2 regions of the Streptomyces siamensis genome follow, and region 1 is predicted to be linked to the other one. Evidence: riboswitches for the same ligand, from Rfam matches in the RefSeq annotation. Region 1 holds a riboswitch; the other holds the start of a gene.
The links. Region 1 has a riboswitch for guanidine ahead of ABEB03_RS03490 (DMT family transporter). Riboswitches for the same ligand answer to the same signal wherever they lie in the genome.
Positions count from the first base shown of each region.

Region 2: another riboswitch for guanidine. It lies ahead of ABEB03_RS10865 (MBL fold metallo-hydrolase); the one in region 1 lies ahead of ABEB03_RS03490 (DMT family transporter).

Region 1 is NZ_BAABKB010000002.1:153,198-161,050, forward strand. Features, by position in the region: gene ABEB03_RS03440 (PTS transporter subunit EIIC) at 1-558, opposite strand, end outside; gene ABEB03_RS03445 (glucose PTS transporter subunit EIIB) at 734-967, shown strand; gene rph (ribonuclease PH) at 1,046-1,792, shown strand; gene ABEB03_RS03455 (hypothetical protein) at 1,934-2,326, shown strand; gene rdgB (RdgB/HAM1 family non-canonical purine NTP pyrophosphatase) at 2,491-3,093, shown strand; tRNA gene ABEB03_RS03465 (tRNA-Leu) at 3,135-3,217, opposite strand; gene ABEB03_RS03470 (HNH endonuclease signature motif containing protein) at 3,271-4,296, opposite strand; gene bcp (thioredoxin-dependent thiol peroxidase) at 4,500-4,967, opposite strand; gene ABEB03_RS03480 (DUF3618 domain-containing protein) at 5,106-5,444, shown strand; gene ABEB03_RS03485 (GroES family chaperonin) at 5,619-5,921, shown strand; guanidine-III (ykkC-III) riboswitch at 5,973-6,038, shown strand; gene ABEB03_RS03490 (DMT family transporter) at 6,069-6,389, shown strand; gene ABEB03_RS03495 (transglycosylase domain-containing protein) at 6,475-7,853, opposite strand, start outside.
Region 2 is NZ_BAABKB010000004.1:178,589-186,441, forward strand. Features, by position in the region: gene ABEB03_RS10850 (hypothetical protein) at 1-41, opposite strand, end outside; gene ABEB03_RS10855 (hypothetical protein) at 354-1,754, opposite strand; gene ABEB03_RS10860 (FGGY-family carbohydrate kinase) at 2,114-3,592, opposite strand; gene ABEB03_RS10865 (MBL fold metallo-hydrolase) at 3,602-4,480, opposite strand; guanidine-III (ykkC-III) riboswitch at 4,493-4,560, opposite strand; gene ABEB03_RS10870 (cupin domain-containing protein) at 4,841-5,245, opposite strand; gene ABEB03_RS10875 (LacI family DNA-binding transcriptional regulator) at 5,349-6,425, opposite strand; gene ABEB03_RS10880 (extracellular solute-binding protein) at 6,674-7,853, shown strand, end outside.

The DNA.
Region 1 (7,853 bases):
GATCGGCACCAGCCGGCGCCCGTTGAAGAAGCCGAGCCAGTCCACCAGCTTGGTGCGGTGATACCGCTGCCAGAAGTACGCGGTCATCAGGCCCATGATGATCCCGCCGAAGACCCCCGGATTCTGGTACGTGAACGCCGTCACGGAGAAGTCGGGCGCCTGGCAGCCGATGTCCTTGATGACCTTCGCCTGCTGAGCACACGTCTCCGGGAACTGGTGCAGCACGCCCAGATACACGAGGAACCCCGCGACCGCGGCGAGCGCGGTGGAACCGTCCGCCTTCTTCGCCATGCCGATGGCCACCCCGACGCAGAACAGCAGCGGCAGACCCAGCTCACCGTCCAGCAGAGCGGTGCCCGCCCCCTTCATCACCTTCGAGACGCCGTCCCAGCCGAGCCCGTCCGCCCCGAACACGTCCGGCTGGCCCAGCCGGGTCAGGATGCCCGCCGCCGGCAGCACCGCGATGGGGAGCTGAAGGCTCCGCCCCATCTTCTGCATCCCCTGGAACAGACCGTTCCAACGGTCGCGCGCAGTGGGAGCGGTGCTGTCGGCAGTCATGGGCGTCCTCCGGGCGGGGCCGGGTTTGGCGCCCGCCCGTCCACTGGTGTAGACCAGTTGATGACCGGTCGCTCTGTCGTGACCGCCATCATTCGGCACGAACGACATGACCGCTCGCAAAGATGGGCCAATTGTGGGTTACTGCGACAAAGCGGTTCGGATCAGGGAGTAGGACATGGCCAGCAAGGCTGAGAAGATCGTCGCCGGACTCGGCGGCATCGACAACATCGAAGAGGTCGAAGGCTGCATCACCCGCCTGCGCACCGAGGTCAACGACCCCTCGCTGGTCGACGAAGCCGCCCTGAAGGCCGCCGGCGCCCACGGCGTCGTCAAGATGGGCACCGCGATCCAGGTCGTCATCGGCACCGACGCCGACCCCATCGCCGGAGAGATCGAAGACATGATGTGAGCCACCCCGCTCACCCCCGAGGGGCTGCATCCATCACCGGACGCAGCCCCTCACCCGTATACGACTAGGCTCGTCGCCATGTCTCGCATCGACGGCCGCACCCCCGAACAACTGCGCCCCATCACCATCCAGCGCGGCTGGAGCAAGCACGCAGAAGGCTCCGTGCTCGTCTCCTTCGGCGACACCAAAGTCTTCTGCACCGCCTCCGTCACCGAAGGCGTCCCGCGCTGGCGCAAAGGCAGCGGCGAAGGCTGGGTCACCGCCGAATACTCCATGCTCCCGCGCGCCACCAACACCCGCGGCGACCGGGAATCCGTACGCGGCAAGATCGGCGGCCGCACCCACGAGATCAGCCGCCTCATCGGCCGCTCCCTGCGCGCCGTCATCGACTACAAAGCCCTCGGCGAGAACACCATCGTCCTCGACTGCGACGTCCTCCAGGCCGACGGCGGCACCCGCACCGCCGCCATCACCGGCGCCTACGTTGCCCTCGCCGACGCCGTCACCTGGGCCCAGGGCAAGAAACTCGTCAAGGCCGGCCGCAAACCCCTCACCGGCACCGTCAGCGCCGTCTCCGTCGGCATCGTCGACGGCATCCCCCTCCTCGACCTCCGCTACGAAGAGGACGTCAAGGCCGACACCGACATGAACGTCGTCTGCACCGGCGACGGCCGCTTCGTCGAAGTCCAGGGCACCGCCGAAGCCGAACCCTTCGACCGCAAGGAACTCAACGCCCTCCTCGACCTCGCCGTCGCCGGCTGCGACGAACTCGCCGCCATCCAGCGCGCCGCTCTCGAAACGACCCTCGAGGCAACCGGACGATAACCCTTCGCGTTCTAAGAGGTACGGGCGTACGGTCCAGCCGAGCGCCCACCGACCGCACCGCGGGCCGAGCCGACCCACCACCGGCCGGACCGGCCCGCGACGGCCGGGGACCACATCACGCCCACGGGGAGGGACCGTTCCATGGCCGCGCGCCATCGCCGCCGCACCGCCACCATCGCCGTCGTCGCCGCACTCGTCGCCCTGCCGACGACCATCGGATGCGACGCGGTCGACAAGGCCCTGGACTGCGTCCAGACCGCCGACTCCATAGCCGACAGCGTCACCGACCTCCAACAGGCCGTCGAGAACGCGGCGAACGACCCCACACAGACCGACGCATCCCTCAACTCCATCGAGAACAACCTCGACAAGATCGGCGACAAGACCGACAACGCCGACATCAACAAAGCCGTCGACGACCTCGACAAAGCCGTCGGCAACGTCCGCACCGCCATCAAGAACGGCGACAACACCCCCGACGTCAGCCCCGTCACCGACGCCGCCGGCGAACTCACCAAGGTCTGCACGCCATAACACCCGCCCGCCCCTCGCGCCGGGCCGCCCGCCACACCCGCACCACACACCGCCGGCCGGCCCGACGCGAAAAGGCCACGGGCTCCGGGCCGCCCACCGGCACCGGAGATGCCGCTGACCGGTACCGGAGATGCCGCCCACCGGCACCGGAGATACTGACACCCATGACCCGCCTGATCCTCGCCACCCGCAACGCCGGAAAGATCACCGAACTCCGGGCGATCCTCGCCGACGCAGGCCTGCCCCACGAACTCGTCGGCGCGGACGCCTACCCCGACATCCCCGACGTCAAGGAAACCGGCGTCACCTTCGCCGAGAACGCCCTGCTCAAGGCCCACGCCCTCGCCCAGGCCACCGGCCTGCCCGCCGTGGCCGACGACTCGGGCCTGTGCGTCGACGTCCTCAACGGCGCACCCGGCATCTTCTCCGCCCGCTGGGCGGGCCGCCACGGCGACGACCAGGCCAACCTCGACCTGCTGCTGGCCCAGCTCTCCGACATCGACGCACCCCACCGCGCCGCCCACTTCGCCTGCGCGGCGGCCCTCGCCCTGCCCGACGGCACCGAACGCGTCGTCGAGGGACAACTCCGTGGCATCCTCCGCCACACCCCCGCCGGCACCAACGGCTTCGGCTACGACCCGATCCTCCAGCCGGACGGCGAGACCCGCACCTGCGCCGAACTCTCCCCCGCCGAGAAGAACGCCATCAGCCACCGCGGCAAGGCGTTCCGGGCCCTGGTACCGGTGGTGGGGGAATTGCTGGGCTGAGCATGCGAGAGGGCCGCCGGGTCCGGCGGCCCTCTCCTGCGTGCGGCCGATGGGATTCGAACCCACATGGGCAAACGCCCAGAGGCACCTAAAACCTCCGCTTATACCATTCAGCAACGGCCGCTCAAAACGGTCATCACGCCCGACCGGCGGCACTCAGTGTACGAGGGCCGCGGCTCAGCTGGCGAGAGGGACCACTTTCGCCTTCTGCCGGCACCACGTCGCCGTCAGCGAATGGCAGTTGGGGCACAGATACCGCAGGTTCTCCCGGCGATTGTCGCGCCAGTCCCCATTGATGTGGTCGATCTGCAAGGTGATCGGACGGCCTCGCCATTCACCGGTGTTGCCGCATTCCGCGCACGCGTACGGCTCCCCGACCTCGGCCAGCGCCCGATGGAGCTGGGCCCTTCTGGGGCGTCCCGCCTGCTCCGGCAGGACGACCAGCACGCGGCAGGCGGTCGGTGCGGGCGCCGGTCGCTCAGGTCGCGCCCAGGTCCGGCGCTTGAAGTGGCCGGTGTCGAGTCCGAGGCGCGAGGCGGCCCGACGCACCCGCCGATGATTGGTGTCGTCGACCTCCATGCCGAGAGCGCGCATGACATCGGCGAAACTCGTGCAGCGCGGCACGACGCTCCGTAGTGCCTCCACGGGAATCGCCGCGCGCCGATGGGTGAAGTGACTGACGTCGATGCGGTGCTCGGCGAGCATGCGGCCCAGCGCCGCCCGTGACCGGCCGTCGTCGGGGACCCCGAGAGCGCGGGCGACGCCACGCACGCTGGTGGCCTCGGCCGCCGCTGTCCGCAGCTCTTCACGGGTGAGGGGCAGGTCGACATTCCGACGCCCGATACCGGGGAAGTGACCGATGTCGATCCCCATCGCGTCGATACGGCGCCGGAGGTGGGAGAGCGTTCCCGTGGCCGGGACGGCTCCGAGCTTCAGGGCCACCTCCCGCAAGGAGGCGGCCGATGCGGCGGCTTCGGCGACAGCGGCGTCCGGATACGTGCGCCATGGACTGCTCTTGACGAAGTGGCCGGTATCGAGGCCGTATCGAGCCACTCTTTCCTGGAGCACCCGGCGACGGCCCCCGCTCGGCTTCAGGCCGAGGCGCCGCATGAGGTCCGCCCAGCTGCGCGCTGCGGCCACCTCGTGTTCCAACGTCTCCCTGCGATAGAGGTCCGAGCGTTCGGACGTCCTTCGTGCTGTCATGCGTCCCCCGTCCCTGTGCCGCTCCCGTACGGCCTGTCGGGCACGGGACCGCTCGTCTCGCAGTGGGTCCAGTCCCCACGTCGTTCGCTCGGATGTCGCACCCTCGTACGGAGTAACGAACCCACGCCCGTCCCGTCACGCGGGAAACGCGGAGCGGCTCGCGCCGACGGGGCGGGGCGAGCCGCTGCGGGAGGGGTGGGGGCTCAGATGTCGAGGTCCTTGATGATCTTCGCCACGTGGCCCGTCGCCTTCACGTTGTACAGGGCCCGCTCGACCTTGCCCTCCTCGTCGACGATCACGGTGGAGCGGATGACGCCGACGACCGTCTTGCCGTACAGCTTCTTCTCGCCGAAGGCGCCGTAGGCCTCCAGGACGGTCTTGTCGGGGTCGCCGACCAGGGTGACCTTCAGGGACTCCTTCTCGCGGAACTTGGCGAGCTTCTCGGGCTTGTCGGGGGAGACGCCGATGACGTCGTATCCGGCGCCCGCCAGCAGGTCGAGGTTGTCCGTGAAGTCGCAGGCCTGCTTGGTGCAGCCGGGGGTCAGGGCGGCCGGGTAGAAGTACACGATGACCTTGCGGCCCTTGTGGGCGGAGAGGGAGACCTCGTTGCCGTCGGCGTCGGGCAGGCTGAAGTCGGGGGCGGTGTCGCCGGGCTGGAGTCGCTCGCTCATCGGTACCTCACGTGGCCGGGAGATGGTTTACGGACCTATGGGTGACGAGCGTAATGGGGGTGCCGAGGGGTGCGCGGCTGCCCGAGCTGACAGACTGTCGAAAGCAGGGAGTCAGAACACGACCACGGAGGCAGTGCGGTGTCGGATACGTCGAGAACGTCGGATACCAGGACTCCGGCGGAGATCGAGGCGGACATCAAGCGCCGCCGCGAAACGCTCGCCGAGACCCTCGACGAGATCGGCGTGCGCGTGCACCCGAAGACGATCGTGGGTGACGCGAAGGCCAAGGTCGCCTCGCACATCGACCACACGCTCGGCCGCGCCTACGTCGGCGTCAATCGCGTCGTCAGCGATGTGAAGGGCCAGCTGGTCACCGAGGAGGGCGCGCCCCGCCTGGAGCGCATCGTGCCGGTGGCCCTGGTCGTGGTCGGTGTCGTCGGGCTGCTCGCCGTCGGTTCCCGGCGCCGCAAGCGCTGATCCGCCGGGGTCCGGGGGCGGGGCGGGCGCGGCCCGCCCCGGGGGCCGCCGGGTGGTTTCCGCGGGACGAGGATCGACCCACTCGCGTGCGGAAGCGGCCGGGGCAGGTAGGTTCGGGTCGTGAGCGCCAATCGGGATAAGCACAGCACCCATCACGACAAGTTGCCCATCCGCATGCTGCACGACCGTGTGCTGGTGCGGCAGGACGCCGCGGAGGGTGAGCGCCGCTCCGGCGGCGGCATCCTGATCCCCGCGACGGCGGCGGTCGGCCGCCGTCTGGCCTGGGCCGAGGTCGTCGCCGTCGGGCAGAACGTCCGGACGGTCGAGCCGGGCGACCGCGTTCTGTACGACCCGGAGGACCGTGCCGAGGTCGAGGTGCGCGGGATTGCCTACGTGCTGATGCGCGAGCGGGATCTGCACGCCGTCGCCGCGGACCGCTTCGAGGGCTCCGAGGACTCGACCGGCTTGTACTTGTAGGCGTACGTCTGCCGAAAGGGCTGGTGACCATGGTCACCAGCCCTTTTTGCCTGGGTTTTGCTACCGTGGAGGAACCCGACGAGACGCGCCGTACCGGGATCGCAAAGACGACGCACCCCCTGTCGTCCGATTCTCGGAGGTGCCGTCATGGCCTGGGTTCTGCTCGTCGTCGCCGGTCTGCTGGAGGTGGGCTGGTCGATCGGCATGAAGTACACCGACGGTTTCACCCGGCTGTGGCCGAGCCTGGCCACGGGTGCCGGGATCGTCGCGAGCATGCTTCTTCTCTCGTACGCCGCGAGGTCCTTGCCCATCGGTACCGCCTACGGAGTCTGGGTCGGGATCGGCGCCGCCGGGGCGGCGGTGCTCGGCATGGTGGTGCTCGGCGAGCCGGTGACCGCCGCCCGGATCTTCTTCGTGTGTCTGCTGCTGGTCGCCGTGGTGGGTCTCAAGGCGACCTCGGGCCACTGACGGGTCCGGTCGGCGGCCCGGCCTCCGGCCCGGCCGCTGACCCACCCGGCCATCGACCGGCCCGGTCACCGGCCGGGCCGAGGTACTAGGAGCGGCGGTGCGGGGCCCGGCCGAAGGGGTTGGTGCCGGCGATCGTCCCGGTCGTGCCGCCGTCGGTCGTGCCACCGTCCGTCGCCCCTCCGGTGCCGGTGCCGTCGGTGGTCCCCCCGTCGGTGGTGCCGCCGTCGGTGGTCCCGCCGTCCGTGGTGCCGCCGTCGATCGTGCCGCCGTCCGTGGTGCCGCCGTCCGTCTGGCCCTCGATCTGCCCCTGGCTCTGGCCCTGGTCCTGGCCCTCCGTCCCGCCCTCGGTCCGGCCCTCGACCTGTCCTTGGCTCTGGCCCTGGTCCTGGCCCTGGATGTCCTGGCCGTCCGACGTGCCGCCGTCGTCGTCCTGGCCGCCGATGGTGTCCGGCGTGCTGGGTTCGGTCGTCGGGGTCTGCGTCTGCTCGGCGCCCGGCTGGAGCTGGAGGTCGAAGTCCGACACCGGGGTGCCGCGGAGCGCGGTCCGGGTGAACTGCGCCCAGATCCGGGCCGGGTAGGCGCCGCCGTTGATGCGGTTCTCGCCGAGGGCGCCGTACAGCGGCTTGTGAGCGCCGGTGTCGGGGTCCTGGCCCATCACGGACACCACGGTGGCGAGGTCCGGGGTGTAGCCCGCGAACCAGGCGGCCTGGTCCTCCTCGGCGGTGCCGGTCTTGCCGGCCGCGGGGCGGCCCGCGGCCTGTGCGGCCGTGCCGGTGCCGCCCTGGACGACGCTGCGCAGGACGGAGGTGGTGGTGTCCGCCGCTTCGCGGCTCACCGCCTGGTGAGTGTCGTGGCTCGGCAGGTCCACGACCTCCGCGCCGTCCTTGGTGATCTTCTCGACGAGCGTGTACGTGCCGCGCCTGCCGTGGTTGGCGAGGGTGGCGTAGGCCTCCGCCATGTCGAGGACGCTGGCGGTGGCCGGGCCGAGTGCGATGGAGGGGGAGGCGGTCAGGTCGGGGGTGTTCGAGGGGACGCCGAGGGACACGGCCGTCTTCTCGACCTCGTCCGGGCCGACGTCGACGGCCATCTGCGCGTACACCGAGTTCACGGACCGGTCCGTGGCGGTGCGCACGGTGATGTCGCCGTACGAGTAGCCGTCCTCGTTCTCGGGGGCGTAGGCGGCGCCGCTCCAGCCCCGTACGGAGCGCTTGTTGGTGCCGTCGTAGACGGTGTTCGGGTTGATCATGCGGCCGTCGCGGGTCGTCGAGTGGTTCTCGACGGCGGAGGTGAACACGAACGGCTTGAAGGTGGAGCCGACCTGGTAGTCGCGGCGGGTCGCGTTGTTCACGTACTGCTTGGTGTAGTCGATGCCGCCGTACATGGCGACGACCTTGCCGTTGGCGGGGTCGATGGCGACGCCGCCCGCGCGGACGTAGGTGTCGGTCTTGCGGTTCTTCTTGTCGA
Region 2 (7,853 bases), on a different contig from region 1:
TCGCCTTCGACTTGTTTGTTGGACTTGTGATGGTGAGCCACCGTCAGTCCCTCCCTCGCGGGCATCGCGACCTGTGTTGCCCGCTGCCGCCGCTCTGCTGGGGCCGCCTGTCATCCGGCCGGCGCCGCCCGTGGCGGCAGCTGCTGTCGCGGTTGAGGTGTCCATAGACCAAATTCCACTCAAACAACTGCGCGGACAACCCGCAACCGGAGGCCTGCGGCCGGGCCGCAGGCCTGACCGGGACACGATCAGCGAGGACAGCCGACTGCCTCGACGTGTGCGCGGGGTGGCCCTGAGTCACGGCACGCGGTGCCAGGCAGGATCACGACAATGAGTGCCGGGCGGGCCGGCGGTCAAGGGGCGATGCCCACCCCGTCGATACGGCTCCAGGACCTCTCCTGCGCGACGGTCATGGCCGGCCACGACAGCCCGCCCGGCCGCGGCCGGACCCGGGACGCGTACGGAGCGGGGCGGAAGTCCGGGGCGTAGAAGCACCCGGTGCCGTAGGCGCGGTCGAACCGGGCACACGACGAGGTGACGGACCGCGGTGTCGGCTTCTTCCCCGTCCGCACCCAGGCGTCGAGCGCGGAGATCGAGTTGGCGTACTCCGAGTCGCTGAGCTCGCTGTGTTCGCTCTCCTCGGTGAAGGTCTGCACGAGGTGCTTCCCGCGGTGCGCGCCCTCGACGCTCGCACGGTAGGCGGCCTCGTGCTCGACGAACGCGGTGGGGTCGTCGATGGCGTGCATCGTGAGCACCGGCAGGGAGATCCGCCCGGTCAGGTCGCTGTCGTAGGACAGATCGCGGCGGGCGGCGGGGTCCGCGGAGAAACGCTCGACACCCTTGTTCAGCGCTTCGTCGTCGTGCGAACCGGAATACCGCACGCGCGCGTTGTCGAAGGGATTCCGGTCGCCGAGCCGGTTGTGCACGATGTCGCGGAAGGTGAACACGGAGAAGCGCAGGTGCGACTCCAGCGTCCGCTCGGGGATGCGCGTCACCGCGAGGATGTCGTCGAGGTTGCGCTGCTGGAGCGCGGTGCGGTCCTGGGGAGCGGACGCGTATCCCGTGCACTCCTGCAGACGCGCACGCAGTCCCGCCGTCGTGAGCGTGGAGGCGGGACGCAGGCCCTGCCACAGCGGGTACTGCGGCTCGTCGGGGCGCGGCAGGTTCCGGCAGTAGTACTGGTAGACCACGCGCAGATCGACCCGGTAGTCGTATCCCCGGGAACCGCCGGCCAGGACGCCGCTGGTGAGCAGGGCCCCGTCGTAGGGGCCGCCCTTCTTGCCGTACTCCTCGACGACCTTGGCCGCGACGTCGCCGCCCCAGGACTGTCCGTGGACATAGGTCCGCTCCGGCCTGCCGAACTCGTCCACGAACAGGCGGCGCAGGTGCTCCGTGTCGGCCGCCGCCATCCTGGTTCCGTAGCCGCCCCTGCGGTAGGACGAGCCCGCCCAGGCGTACCCTTCGTCGACCATCACCGCCCAGCGGTCCAGGTCGCCGACGCTGCGCTGGGGATCGGACTCGTCGCCCAGGTCGGGCCCGCCGTGCGCGTGGACGACCAGCGAACCGTTCCATTGCTTGGGGACGGCGATCGCGTAGTACGCGCCGTCGGAGTCCCGGCCCGTGTAGCAGGTCGCCTCGTCGCCGACGCCTGCCGGGCAGGTGGTGATCCCGGGACCCGACGGCGCGGCCTGCGCCGGGCCGGTGCCGCTCACCACTCCGGCGAGCAGGCCCGCGACACCCATGGCCAGTGCCATGCGGTGCCGCGTCCGGGGTGGCGGGGGCTGGTTTCGACGTGAGCTGCGCAAGGCGACGCTCCTCAACTCGGTGGCGCGCCGTCGCGCCGAGCGTGGCGATGCTAGGAGCGCACCGGCCCGCACACCATCGAGGAGGGAGTTGTGTTCATACTGTGCGCGCATCCGGCGCACGAGGCGGACCGAGAACACGCGCATGGGGACGGGCTGTTGATCCGGTACTGCGTCACGCGGTGGTTCTGGACGTGTCACGGCGCTTTCCACCCGCAGGTGTGACGGCGCGTCGTGAGGGTCGTGCACCGCCAGGTGTGACGGAGCGCGGCGGGGTCGCCGACGGCGGGAGGGACGGAGGGCGGGGGCCGTCAGCGCTCCTGAAGTGCCGCCAGGGCATGGACCGTCGACGAGGTCTGCGGGTACAGACGCCGGTAGAGGGCGTACAACTCCTCGTAGCGCCCGGTGTTCTGCGCGTCGGGCGTCACCACCTCGCGCACCGGGTTCCAGTCCTCGACGGTGACGTCCGCGACGAGCTGTGCTGCGAGCAGCGCGTCGCCGTAGCCGGCGCCGATGGTCGTGGTCCGCACCTCCTGCGGACGGCCGGTGATGTCGGAGACGATCTGCGTCCACAGGGAGCCCTGGGTGCCGCCCCCGACCGCGACCACGCGTCGGATGTCCCCGCCGGCCGCCTCGATGACCTCGATGTTGTGGCGGACACCGAATCCGGTGGCCTCCAGGGCTGCCCGGTAGAGGTCGCCGCGGGTGTGGGACAGGGTGAGTCCGGCGATCACTCCGCGGGCGTCCGGGTCCATGACCGGGGTGCGCTCGCCGGAGAAGTACGGGAGCATCAGCAGGCCGTTGGCGCCGGGGCCCGACTCGGCCGCCAGACGGGTGAGTTCGGTGTGATCGGTGCCGGTGAACAGGTCGCGCAGCCAGTTGGTGACGGCGCCGGAGGTGGCCATGCCGCCTGCCAGGTTGCGGGTGCCCGGGAGCGCGCCGACCGTGCCCCACAGGGACGGACTGGTGAGCGGCTCGGGCACCGTGTGGATGAGAAACATGGTGGTGCCGTACATGAGCATCAGATCGCCGGTGTTCTGCGCGCCCACGCTCAGCGCCTCGGCCCAGGCGTCGATGGTGCCGGTGGTGACGGGGATGCCGGCGGGCAGTCCGGTCTCCCGGGCGGCCCGGGCGGTGAGCGTGCCGGCCGCCTCGCCTGGCCAGCGCAGCGGCGGGAGCTCGATGCCTGGTGCCACTTCGGCGGCCCAGGGGGCGTACCACTCGCAGGCGAGGGTGTCGTAGAGCGGGGTGCACTGGCTCGCCGAGTGGTGGTCGAGGACGTAGTTCCCCGTGAGGTTCCCGACCAGCCAGGAGCTCGGCATGTACAGGCGCCGGGCCCGGGCGTAGAGCTCGGGCTCCTCGTCGGCGATCCAGGCGATCTTCGGCCCCGCCGCCTGGGTGGAAAGGGCGGATCCGCCGCGGCGGATGATCTCCTCCGCGCCGAGCCGTTCCTCGATGCGCCGGATCTGGCGCACGGAACGCGTGTCCACTCCGTAGAGCACGGCGGGGCGCAGCGGGGCGTCGTGCTCGTCGGTCAGCAGGACACAGGGCCCCATGCCGCTGACCCCGACGGCGACGACGCCGGTGTCTCCGGGTGCGGTCAGCTCCCGGGCGAGTTCGGTGAACTCGCGCCACCACACCGAGGGGTCCATCTCGAAACGGCCGGGACCGGGTCTCGTGGGGGTGTGCTCCCGGACGGCGGAACGGATCGGGGCACCGTCGAGGCCGACGAGGACGCCTTTGCTGCTCGACGTACCGATGTCCACACCCATGACCGCGTCGCGAGGCATGACGAGCACTCAGGCGTCGCGGCAGATGACGAAGGCGGGGAACGGGTGCCGGCCGGGCCGGTCACCGATCTCGTCGATCGCCGCCCGGATGTCGCGGAGCCGGCCCGGGGCCATCTCCAACGGCGGCTCGTCGGGCTGGTAGGTGGTCCGGATCGGGTAGTCCACGCCGGGCTCACGCGTCATCTCGATGTGGCACCCGAGCACATGGGTCACCGGACGGCTGTCCGCGAACTCGATCAGGCGGTCGACGGTCCGCGTGAAGGCCGGCCAGTCCGCCACGTACAGCCGGCCGGGGTAGACCGTGTCGCCGGTGAGCAGGAATCCCGTCCAGGGGTCGAAGTAGGTGACCGCCGCCTCGTGGTGCCCAGGCGTGGAGAAGCACTCCAGCACACGGTCCCCGAGGTCGATCCGTGCCACCCGGTCGGGATCCTCGCGGAACCCGAAGTAGTCCCATGCGGTGTCGAGTCGGGCTCCCACGACCTGGGTGTCCGGGCGGTCCGTGAACTGCGCGTCCGCGGCGATGTGGTCGCCGTGCGGATGGGTGTGCAGTACGAGCAGCCCGTACCCGTCGTGCGGGTGCCGGCGGAGCCGGTCGGCGATCAGACCGTCGACGACGCGCCGCAGCGGGAAGTACTCGGCGGACGCGGTGGCCCCGGTGTCCAGCAGCACCGCCCGCTCGCGTCCGAAGAGCAGGAACATGAACGGCGCCTCGTAGTCGATCGCCATGTTCTGCCGGAGGATGAAGGTGTCCTCGTCGTACGCATGGACCTGGATGTCGGCATCCGTGTTGTGCTTCGCCGACGGTGATCCGTGGTCCCACCGGACGTCCAGCGGGCGGGACCCGTGCACCGCGGGTGCCGGGCCGGACGAGCGCTTGTCTGCGTCCACGACGCCTCCCCTCGTGCGTCGTCTTTGCGGACCGGGTACGGCGCACTTCTCGTCCGGGGCAGGCACTGGCGCGCCGCCGCCCGGAAACTAACACGGTCCGCCAAGTCCCGCATGCGCGCGGTGACCGGCACCGGCGCGATTTCCTACGGGGGCGACGACCGGCAGACGACCGGCACGCGCGCGCGGGATCGGTGACCGGCCCAGGAGCGGTCGGGCGCGGGCACAGCGGACGGCCGCGCCACCGTCACGCACCTACGCCCCGCCACACCACAGTCACGCACGCACGACCGGCCACACCACAGTCACGCACGCACGACCGGCCACACCACAGTCACCCACGCACGCCCGGCCACACCGCGATCACGGACCTACCCCCTCCGGCCCCGACTCCCCGCCGTCCTCCTGCGGCACGGCGTATCCGGGGACGGAGGGCCATCGCACGGTCAGCACCACCGACTCCTCCTCGGCGACCCAGGAATGATCCACTCCCCGGCCCCACACGACGTAGTCGCCCTGCTCCGCCAGCACGACGCTGCGACCGGGCAGCTCGACGCGGAAGCGGCCGCTGACGAGGACCTGGAGAGCCGTGCGTGTCTCTCCCCGCACCCACTGCTCGCGCCGCTCGCCGCGTGGGTGGACGCCCCATTTGATCTCCACGGCCTCGCTCCGGCGGGGATCGCCGGGCTCCTTGAAATGCCCGAGCAGCCAGCCCCGGTCCAGTGCCGCGTCCTTGCCGGCGTTGCCCACGTACACGCTGTCGTCCATGCGCCCGAAGCTAACACCCGCCCCGCTCCGCTCCGCGACCCGCGGCGCGATCGGCGCAGGCCGACGGCACCGGACTCGGGGGTCTGACCGGACGGCAACGGCGTCACGCGTCGCCGGTGCCCGGCCCCGCCGGCGTGCAGGGACGTCCGGCGCTGCTCTCGCGGACCACCAGCCGGTGACCGGCCGTCAGCGTGGTCGGACGGGTGGCCGGTTCGTCCGACATCCGGTCCAGCAGCGCCGCCACGGCCATGCGGGCGATCTCCCGCTTGTCCGGTGAGACGGTGGTGAGCGAGGGCACCGCGTAGCGGGACTCCTCCAGATCGTCGAAGCCGACCACGGCCATGTCGTGCGGGACTTCGACGTGCCGCTCGTGGGCCACGCGCAGTGCGCCCGACGCGAGGAGGTCGGAGAAGCAGAAGACCGCGTCCGGGCGGTGGTCCAGGTCGAGCAGGCGGCTCATCGCCTCGGCCCCCTCGGCCCGTCCGAAACTGCGCACCGGGGGCGCGAGGCGGGGGTCGTAGGGGACGCCGGCCGCATGGAGGGCGGTGAAGTAGCCGTGCATGCGCTGGGCGGAGGTGGCGAACGGCGGGTCGGTCTGATGTCCGATCACGGCGATCCGCCGACGGCCGAGTGCCAGCAGGTGCTCGGTGGCCTCGCGCGCCGCCGCGGCATTGTCGATCAGGACGTGATCGGCGGCGATGTCGTACGAGCGCTCGCCCAGCAGGACGAGCGGCACCGTCTGCTCCAGGGCCGCCAGCCGTGCCTGGTCGAGCCTGAGGGGGCTGAGCAGGACGCCGTCGATCAGCGAGTCGGTGAGTCCGCTGGCGATGCGCAGTTCTTCGTCGGGGTCGCCTCCGGTGTCCTCGATGAGCACCGTGTAGCCGTGTTCCTTGGCCGCCACGACGACTTCGGCGGCGAGTTCCGCGAAGTAGGGGGCGACGAGTTCGGGGAACGCCAGGGCGATGATGCCGCTGCGGCCGGTACGCAGGTGGCGCGCGGAGGCGTGAGGACGGTAGTCCAGTTCCGCGATCGCCCGCTCGACGCGCAGCCGGGTCGGTTCGGCGACCTTCGCGGCGCCCCGCACCACGTTCGACACCGTCTTGATGGACACACCCGCGCGCGCGGCGACGTCCTTCATGCGTGCTCCGGCCACGTCCCCGCCCTCTGTGCCGCCCTCCATGGTTCCGATGTCACCTTACCCCCTGGTTCCAACGTTGGAACAGAAGCACTCGACGGAGCGCTCCGGGCACCCGCCCAGCCACGGCCACCAATTCACCAGTGTCGACGCGACCTATTGACGACCGCAGTCGAACTAAGTACAACGTTGGAAACTTCTCGGGCCGATCCACTCTGAGCCGCTTCACATCAACGATTACAACGTAGAACCTCCTGCCTCCCGGGCCCGCTGCTGTGGAAGGACGCACACTCATGCCGGAGCGAACCGGGCACGTCCCACCCTCGGCGCCGTCACGCCGTCTCCTCCTGCGGGCGGCGCTCGCGCTGGGGACGACCGCCGCCGGCGCCACTCTGACCGGCTGCGGCAACACGCTCGCACAGGGATTCACCGGCGGCGCGCCCGCGTCGGCCCGGCTGAACTTCTGGAATCCGTTCACCGGTGGCGACGGAGCACGCATGGTCGCCATGGAGAAGGCCTACGGTGCCGGCCACCCCGGCACGACCCTGAAGTCCTCCACCTTCGTGTGGGGCAACCCCTACTACACCAAGCTCACGCTGGCCACGCTCGGCGACCGCCCTCCCCAGGTCGCCGTCGCCCACCTGTCCAAGGTGCCGACACTCGCCGAGGCCGGCCTGCTCACCGAGCTCGCCCCCGAGGCGCTGGCCCGGCACGGCATGACGGCCGAGCGGTTCGACGCCAAGCCCTGGGCCAAGGCGCATCTCGACGGCTCGCTCTACGCGGTGCCGCTCGACACCCACCCCTTCGTCCTGTACTTCCGCACGGACATCGCCAAGAAGGCGGGACTGCTCGACGGCAGCGGGCAGTTGACCGCCATCGACGGTCCCGACCGGTTCATCGACGCGCTGAAGGCGGCCAAGGAGGTCACCAAGAACTGGGGCGGCTCGGTGGCAGCCATCAAGGACGCCTCCACCCAGTACCGGCTCTTCCTCTCCCTGTACCACCAGCTGACCAGCTCTCCCCTGGTCACCGACCAGGGCAGGCGCGTCAGCATCGACACCGGCGCGGCCGAGGAGGCGCTCGCCTACATCCGGCGGATGACCGTCGAGGAGAAGGTCCTGCCCACCGGCGTCGACAGCCCCGGCGCCATCACGCTGCTGACCACCGGCAAGGCCGGCTTCCTCATGGACGGCGTGTGGCAGGTGGTGGCCGTGCAGGACGCGAAGGTCGCCTTCGACATGCGGCCGTTCCCCCGCATCTTCACCGACCGCCCCTACGCGTGCTTCGCCGATTCACACGCCCTGGTGCTGCCCAAGGCGCCGTCCGCCAAGGCACAACGCCTCGACACCTCACTGGAGTTCGTGCGCGCGATGCTCGGGTCGAGTCAGCTCTGGGCGGAGGGCGGCCATGTGCCGGCCTGGCTGGCCACGCAGCGCTCGGCCGCGTACAAGAAGCTGGTCCCGCAGTCGCACT